Regions from separate parts of the Sebaldella termitidis ATCC 33386 genome, predicted to be linked through region 1. Evidence: riboswitches for the same ligand, from Rfam matches in the RefSeq annotation. Region 1 holds a riboswitch; the other holds the start of a gene.
The links. Region 1 has a riboswitch for magnesium ahead of STERM_RS12595 (MgtC/SapB family protein). Riboswitches for the same ligand answer to the same signal wherever they lie in the genome.
Positions count from the first base shown of each region.

Region 2: another riboswitch for magnesium. It lies ahead of mgtA (magnesium-translocating P-type ATPase); the one in region 1 lies ahead of STERM_RS12595 (MgtC/SapB family protein).

Region 1 covers NC_013517.1:2,724,356-2,728,798, forward strand. Annotated here, with positions in the region: gene STERM_RS12585 (permease) at 1-672, opposite strand, end outside; gene STERM_RS12590 (phosphotransferase enzyme family protein) at 886-1,887, shown strand; M-box (ykoK) riboswitch at 2,239-2,397, shown strand; M-box (ykoK) riboswitch at 2,469-2,628, shown strand; gene STERM_RS12595 (MgtC/SapB family protein) at 2,714-3,406, shown strand; gene STERM_RS22840 (DUF3784 domain-containing protein) at 3,441-3,728, shown strand; gene mgtA (magnesium-translocating P-type ATPase) at 3,934-4,443, shown strand, end outside.
Region 2 covers NC_013517.1:757,755-762,197, reverse strand. Annotated here, with positions in the region: gene mgtA (magnesium-translocating P-type ATPase) at 1-2,110, opposite strand, end outside; M-box (ykoK) riboswitch at 2,368-2,533, opposite strand; gene STERM_RS03470 (helix-turn-helix transcriptional regulator) at 2,620-2,928, opposite strand; gene STERM_RS03465 (hypothetical protein) at 3,074-3,295, opposite strand; gene STERM_RS03460 (hypothetical protein) at 3,407-3,775, opposite strand; gene STERM_RS03455 (OmpG family monomeric porin) at 3,998-4,443, opposite strand, start outside.

The DNA.
Region 1 (4,443 bases):
TACTCCGATTATTACATAAGGCCATACTTTTTTAAATATATCTTTTACCTGTTCCTTGGCAAACTCATGTCTTTTTCTTTTTGTCATGGTTTCCAGCTCACCATCAACATCAGGCATTTCCCTCACATATTCCTCTACCTGTGATTCTAAATTTAAATGGTCTATTATACCACCGCCTGCAACAGCCAGTACTAATCCCACTAAAACATATACAAACGCTATCTTAAATCCAAAAAAAGACATTAATAACAAAAAACTTCCGAGATCCACTAATGGTGAGGAAATTAAAAATGAAAAAGTAGTTCCTAATGATAATCCTGAAGCTGTAAATCCTATAAAAATAGGAATGCTCGAACAGCTGCAGAAAGGTGTTATCGTTCCTAATAAAGCTCCTACTATTCTACCTTTAATTCCTTTCATATTTCCTAATAATTTTTTAGTTCTTTCGGGCGGAAAATAGCTTTGTATATAAGAAATCCCATATATTAATAATGTCAATAATATAAATATTTTTATAGTATCAAATATAAAAAACTGAATACTTCCACCTATTTGAGAAGCTAAGTCAAGTCTTAGTAATTTTTGTACTATAAGCCCAGACAAATCATTTAACCAAGTCATTTTAAAAAAAATATCCATTATAGAATTAAATCCTTTTATAAACATTTCCATATTTTTCTCCATTCTTTATATTCGTTAAACCGGTTATACGAATAATAACACAAATAAAAAGATATTGTCAATTTTTTTTATCTTGCTTGTTATTATTTTCTAATTTTTTAATTTGGATATATTCCTATTTTTCTTATATAAGTCATGGTATAATACTCTTTTATAGTATATTTGTATATTGAAAAAATTTATATTTTTAACAGGAGAAAATATATGAGTAAAAATAATAAATTATTATTACAGCACGCTGAATCACTTTATAATGCTAAAGTGGTAAATGAAAACATTTTGGGGAATTCCGCAAACTTAATATTTGAAATAGAAATAGAGCAAGTTCCTTTTATATTAAGGGTATCAGAATACAGCAGCCAAAAAAAATCACATATAGATTTTGAATTACACTGGGTAAATTATTTAACGAATAAGCTAAATAATATAGTTAAGCCTATAAAAAGTATCAATAATAATCTTTATGAAATTATTCAGGCTGATGATAAAAGCTATATTTTATGTTTATTTGAAAAAGCGAATGGTAAAATCGCTGACTGTAATAACCCAATGGAATTTAATGACAAATTATTTTTTGATCTAGGTATATTAATGGGAAATATGCATAGATTAACAAAAGAATACAGCAAAAATCTAATAAAACAAAAGTTTGAATGGTGTGTTAACAGAGATGACAATACATTTTGCAGGGATGAATTGATTTCGGATGAAGATATTCAGCTGTTTGAACGAAGATACTATACTGAAATTCAGGCCCTTCCAGTATCAAAGGATACTTATGGAATAATTCACAGCGATATACATTTATATAACTTTTTTGTTGATAATGATCATATTAAACTATTTGATTTTGATGACTGCCGATTTGACTGGTATGCCAATGATATTGCACGTACTCTTTTTTTTATGGTACAAATATTCGGACGTTCAAAGCCAGAAAAAGAGCGTACAGAATTTGCAGAATCATTTTTAACAACATATTTAAAAGGATACAGGCAAGCAAATATAATCGATAAATATTGGATTCCAAAGTTTAATTTGTTTATGAAATATAGCATGACGGACGGATATAAATTTGTGAAAAATCACTGGAGGAATGAATCTGTTAACCCTCATCAAGAATATCTGGACTGGCATAAAAACAGAATAATTAATGATTTGCCATACGTGTTTATCGACTATAATAAAATCATTGCCGGTCTATAAGTTTATCTGTACAATAAAGCACCTCTTTTACGTACTTTTTCTATATTTGGATGGGTAAGTTACTCTAAAAGGAGCGGATATAGCAATGCGGATTACAAATCTTTATTTTCTGATGTATTCCGCCTGACATAGATAATAATATTTTCTTTCAACCATCTATAACAGATATAATAAGATATTTTCTAATGTTAGCATAATTTGATTTCATATCTGACATATAGTTAATACTTTTACCATATATTTTGTAAATAAAATAAAATATTTTTTTCAAGATAAATACTACACTTGAATAAAATAATAATTTTTTTGTATAAAAAAAATCTTGACAAAAAAATATCTCAGGTGTATACTGAGAAAAATCGGTAGGTGAGGCTAACATAAGGATAAGGATTGCTGCCGCGAAAAGATGGAGACATTTTTAGCAGGTCTGAACAGTCTGGGTCGAATAAGGCTCAGAATAATGCAATTTCATTGCCTTATGAAGTTAAAACTTGAACGATGATTACATTTTATAGTGATTTGTAATTTTTAGTTCGTGTTTTGACGAACTTTTTTTATTTTTACAGAATAGGATTTTTTGTTAGTATAATCGGTAGGTGAGGCTAACATAGGGATAAGGATTACTGCCGCGAAAAGATGGAGACATTTTTAGCAGGTCTGAACAGTCTGGGTCGAATAAGGCTCAGAATAATGTAATTTCATTGCCCTATGAAGTTAAAACTTGAACGATAAACTGCATTGTATAAATATACATATGTTTTTTTGGATTCGTGTTTTAACGGATCTTTTTTATTTTAAATTTAAATTCTAACCGGAGGTGAGAAAAATGATGAATTTATTAATGCAATTATCTTTATCAGTTATTTTAGGAACTTTAATAGGGCTGGAGAGACAATGGCGTCAAAGAATGGCGGGTTTACGTACTAACGCCCTTGTATCGCTGGGGGCAACTCTCTTTTGTATTTTATCTATTCGAATAGGAAACGGAGCAGATGCAAGGATATCAGCTTATATTGTCAGTGGAATAGGATTTTTGGGAGCCGGGGTTATTATGAAAGACAGCGTAAATGTAAGAGGTCTTAACACCGCCGCAACATTATGGTGTTCTGCTGCAATTGGCAGTTTTTGCGGGATGGGTAACATAACAGAGGCAGTAATAGGAACAGGATTTATATTAATATGTCATCTTTTACTCCGTCCGATTGGGAACAAAATTGATAAATATGCATTTTCTGCTAAACATAGTAAAAATGGTGACCTTGAGTATGAAATAGTAATTATTTGTAAGCCTAAAATAGAAAATAATATCCGGATATTACTAATAAACTGTATTGATAAAGATAAAAACCTATTGCTGCATTCTCTGAACAGTATTGATGAAACAGAGAAGAAAAATGTAACAATAGTGGCTGGAATTTTATCACAGGAAAAAAATGACAGTTATATTGAAAAAATTGCTTCCAGACTGACTATAGAGCCGGATGTTTCAGTGGTAAAATGGCAGTTATTTGATAATTAAAAAGGAGTGGTCAATTATGTATATATGTTATGTAATGTCTTTTATTATGATTTTTATTAGTTTTTTATTTTTTACATTGAAAATAAAGGATAAAATTAACGGGTTTAAAAACCTCAGTTCCAGTGAAAAAGAAAAAATTAATATAAAAGGACTTTGTTATAATATCGGGGTTTTATTTGTCATCTGTGGTCTTATATGGGCTTTGGCCGGATTTTCAATTCTTTTCAGAAGTAATTTTCTTACCGGCGCAATATTTTGCTGGATATGTATCTGCATTATAAATATTACAGCTATAAATAAATTTGAACTTTATAAAAAATAGTTAACCTGTTTGTAAAATATAATATATAATTTTTTTATCTGAAAGGCGGTGAATGAGAAAATGAATGAAGGCGAATTATGCAGGAGTGAAAATTTTATAAAACATATGGTGATAAACAGCAGGCAAAACGCTCTTTATTCACTCATTCCGTTTCTATGAAAATTTCACTCTTCTAAAACAATTACACTTTAGAGGAGGAAAGAAAATGAAAAATAACAAAATGAAAACTCAGGAAAATGTTTTTAATAACAATATTTCCACAAAACTAAAATTTCTTGCTGGTATAGAAAGCACAGATCTTTTAAAAAAATTAGGAACTTCTGATACTGGATTAAAAAATGAGAATATTGAAAAACAAAGGGAAATATTTGGGGATAATAAAATAGCATATCAAAATCAAAAGTCACTTATACATAGAATTTTTAATGCTTTTATAAATCCTTTTACTATGATTCTCCTGTTTCTTGCAACAATATCATTTGTTATGGATATTTTGATTCCCGTAATGAATAACCATGCAGACGAAGCTGATTTTTTAACATTGATAATTATCATAACAATGGTAATTATAAGCGGACTGCTTCGTTTTACTCAGGAAACACGTTCTGGAAATGCAGCCCAAAAATTACTGGAAATGATTACTACTACAACATGTGTAGAAAGAGATAATAACGGGAAAACAGAAATATCTCTGGATGAGGTTGTAGTGGGAGAT
Region 2 (4,443 bases), 2.0 Mb from region 1:
GAAGCATTGGCAGAAAAGGCAAAAATATACTTGCCACAAGTACACTGAACATGTTACCGAAATTTGAGCTCGCAGTCATTTTTATATATTTTATTATATTTCCGAAAGTTCTTCTTCCTTCTATTACTCCTTCTTCAAGCACCATAAGACTTTTTTCCAGAAGAATAATATCAGCAGATTCTTTTGCTATTTCTACGGCTGTATCGACAGATATTCCTACATCTGCGTCTTTCAGCGCCGGTGCATCATTGATACCGTCACCCATATATCCTACTGTATGCCCTCTTCTCTGAAGCGCCTTTACCACTCTTGATTTTTGAAGCGGAGATAATTTTGCAAATATTGTAGTTTCCTCCACAATATTTTCCAGCTGTAGCTCACTAAGCTCTTCTACCTCTACCCCAAGAATTATTTTTTCTGCTTTTATTCCTACTTCTTTACATATTTTTTTTGTTACTATTTCATTATCACCTGTAAGCACCTTTATGCTGACACCGTACTCATGAAGCGCCTGTATTGCTTTTGCCGCACTGTCTTTAGGAGGATCGAGAAAGCCTATGTATCCCATCAGGAGCATATTTTTCTCATCTTCCACACTGAACAGCCCTTCACTTCTCGGATTCGTTTTCTGTGCCACTCCTATTACCCTCATACCGTCCTCATTCAGCTCTATTGCATTTTTTCTTACTTCATCCTTTATGTTATCAGTAAGCTCTATTGCTCTGCCGTTATAAACAGTATGACTGCATATCGAAAGCATTTCTTCTATTGCACCTTTTGTTACCATCTGCGTTTTCCCGCTTTTATCCTTTATTACCACTGACATTCTTCTTCTTGCAAAATCAAATGGTATTTCATCTACTTTTTCATATTTATCCTGTATTTTTTCCAGTCCTATTTCATTTCCATATTCTATAACTGCCAGATCCATAAGATTTTTGAGTCCTGTCTGGTAGTAGCTGTTCAGATAAGCATGCTTTAGAACATTGTCATTTTCATTACCGTGTACATCAAGATGCTTTTCAAGTACAATTTTATCCTGTGTCAGAGTTCCTGTCTTATCAGTACAAAGTACATCCATAGCACCAAAATTCTGTATCGAATTCAGACTTTTTACTACTGTTTTATGCTTTGACATAAAAACCGCGCCTTTGGCAAGGTTAGTGGTAACTATCATAGGAAGCATCTCGGGAGTCAGTCCCACGGCTATAGAAACAGCAAATAAAAATGCACTCAGCCAGTCGCCTTTTATTATTCCGTTTATTAAGAATACCAGCGGTATCATTACAAGCATAAATTTTATCAAAAGCCAGCTTACACTGTTTACGCCTTTGTCAAAGCTAGTCTCAGGTCTTTTTTCCGCAAGACTTTTTGCCATAGAACCAAAATATGTTCTGTTTCCTGTATTGACAACTATTGCAATTCCGCTTCCGCTGACTACGTTTGTTCCCATAAAACATATATTATCCAGCTCAAGGACTGTTTTCTTTTCATCCGGATTTTTTATAACATTATATTTTTCAGCAGGCTCTGCTTCTCCTGTAAGCATAGACTGACTTAAAAATAAATCCTTTGAATATATTATTCTCAAATCACCGGGAATTATATCCCCTGCCGCAAGCCTTACAATATCACCCGGCACCACATTTTTCATCGGAATTTCCTGTCTGTTCCCATCCTTACGCAGCACATCACTTGTATTATGAACAAGCGCTTTCAGCTTCTCTGCCTCTTTCCCGGATCTCATTTCCTGAACAAATCTCAGCATTCCGCTGATACCTACCATAAGACCTATTATTATAACTGTTGTCCAGTCTTTTTTACCCTGTGTTTCCATAAATACGTCCGTTATGAAAGAAACTCCCGCAAGTAGCATTAATACAACTACAAAGGGATTTATAAAAGCTTTTGATAACTGTGTTATCCATGTTTCCTGTTTATTATGCTTTACTTCGTTCAAACCGAATATTTCAAGTCTGTCCTCAGCTTCCTCTTCGCTCAAACCTCTGCTGCTGCTTTCTAATCCTTCATATACCTCGTTCATGTCCATTTCTGCATATCTAAACAGATCTGCAGCAGAAAAAGACAGAAAATTTTCTCTTTTTTTCATTGTCCTACCTCCAAAGCTATTATTTTTAATCTATGTCTCAAAAATATAAAGCCTTGAAGAATTTCATACAATAATTTTCCAAAAATTTATTTCATTACAATATGATGGAAGAAATCCTTCCACTTTCCATGCAAATACTTATATTATATGTAATTCTCCTGTGCTCTATATTCTTACTGGGTTCTTCCGGCATTTCTTCCACCTCCTGAATTTAATATTTATAAATAAAAAAACGCCCACATAAAGACGGCGAAGTTTACTATTACAGTATCGTACGAGTTTTAGCTTCTCAGGGCAATGAAATTGCATTATTCTAAGCCTTGAATCGACCTAGACTGCTCATACCAAAACGAAAAAATGTCTCCATCTTCCCGCGGCAGCAATCCGTATCCCTTGAGTTAACCTCACCTACCGATATTCAATTGACAACATATTATACTCATAAAAAAATACAAATGTCAAATTTTTTTGATTATTTGTTTTAATGTAATGACTTTTATCTGTTCAGATTATTTTCTCAGATTTCTCATATCCAGAACATATAAATTCTCATTTTCAAGTTCGTTCATTAATACTTCAAAAAACTTAAACTTCTTTACAAAAGCACTGTTAAAAAAATAAACTTCTTTTCTGTCTATTTCCCTGTCGATAATGACTTCCAGATTAATCAGCTCTTTTATATGCTTATGTATTTCAAAGCTCGGCATATTCAGTACTTCATTTAGCTCATCCTCGCTTATTGTCTTTTTGCAGTTAATCAGATTAAGAATTCTCAGTACATCTTCCTGTGCAATGCATTTTAATATTTTAGAAATCATATTTTCTCCCTTTTTTCTTTACTATAGCATGAATGAGATGATTTGTATATGAAATAATCAAGGGTTGATATCTTTTTTACGTGAAAATAAGGATAAAATAAAATTATTGATATATTTTTCCTTTTTTCAATTTTTATCCTCTAAACTACTTATTTTTATGATGCATTCTCAAATAAATTCTTCCGTTGCAATTAGAACAAAATATAATTCTTTCAAATAAAGTTGTATCAATCTCGCTCTCTGCATTGATATCTGTTACTTCAAGCTGTTTATATTTACAGACAGGACAAGGAATTTTTATTTTTGGATCATTTGCTAATAATATCCCTATTTCTTTCCATTTTTCATTCATCTTCTTATTTTTCACGGCTGACTCCCATTTTCATTGCTGTTTTTTTATTCATTGATCCATTTAAGACATTCTGATAAATTTTATTTTTCCATATCAAAAAATTCAGTTCCTTCTTTTTTTTCAAAATTAACATTTTCCCCAGTCAACCGGCATACCGATTTCAATAAATTTTTCAATCGGAAGAATACATTCATGGTCATTATCCACATAAATATTACGTAAATAATTATCCTGCTGCAATATTTTTTTCATAAGCTCTTTTGATGTATAAACCATCACAATAAAGCGGGGATTTTTAAACGGAATTTTCAAAAGCTCATCTTCTTCATAATCATCAGTCAGATTATCCAAATCATAGAAAATATGGTCTTTCCCATAATCTACACAATACCTGCCTTCATCCACATCATAGCAATTTATACTTTCATAATGCTCTATAGCCTTTATGCTGCTAATATCAAAATTTTCATCACCTATCAAAATAATCCACTGCATCTTTCCACCTTCATATATATAATTTTTCTGCTTTTATTTCTAAATTTTTCCGGAGCTATTTTTAGATAAAAAACTCATTATCTGATTATAATATTTTATCTTTTCTTTTGATCCTCTGTCAAATTATTACTGCTGTATTTTTACCTTACCTAAAAAAACCGCATGGAATAATTCCAGACGGTTTTATTGAATATATTTAAATAAATCATTCGGCATTTTTACTTAGAATGTGTAATCTACACCAAGCTTAAGGAATACTTTATCTCTTTCATTCATTTTCACTCCTGAAGCAGTCTGCATTTCTTCATCCTGATAATATGCTTCACCATACACACCTATACCGTTTTCTGCAGTATATCCCATTTTTGCTCCGTATCTGTTTCTTAACTTATTATCATTATCATAACCAAGAACTGTTTTTTCACTCTTATCTATTCCTATTCTTACAAAAGGAGATACGAATACACCGTTATTGAATTTTTTCTCATAAGCAAGTCTTAACTGCCATTCATCATAGCTGTAAGCCTGTACTTGAGCCGGTGATTTTTCATCTTTCTCATATTCATTGTAGACGCTGAATAAAACAGCCTGGTTTCCTTCAAATTTGTACTTTATCCCTGTTTCTATCTCATGATAATAGTCATCCCAGTTTTTAGTATCAGCCATTC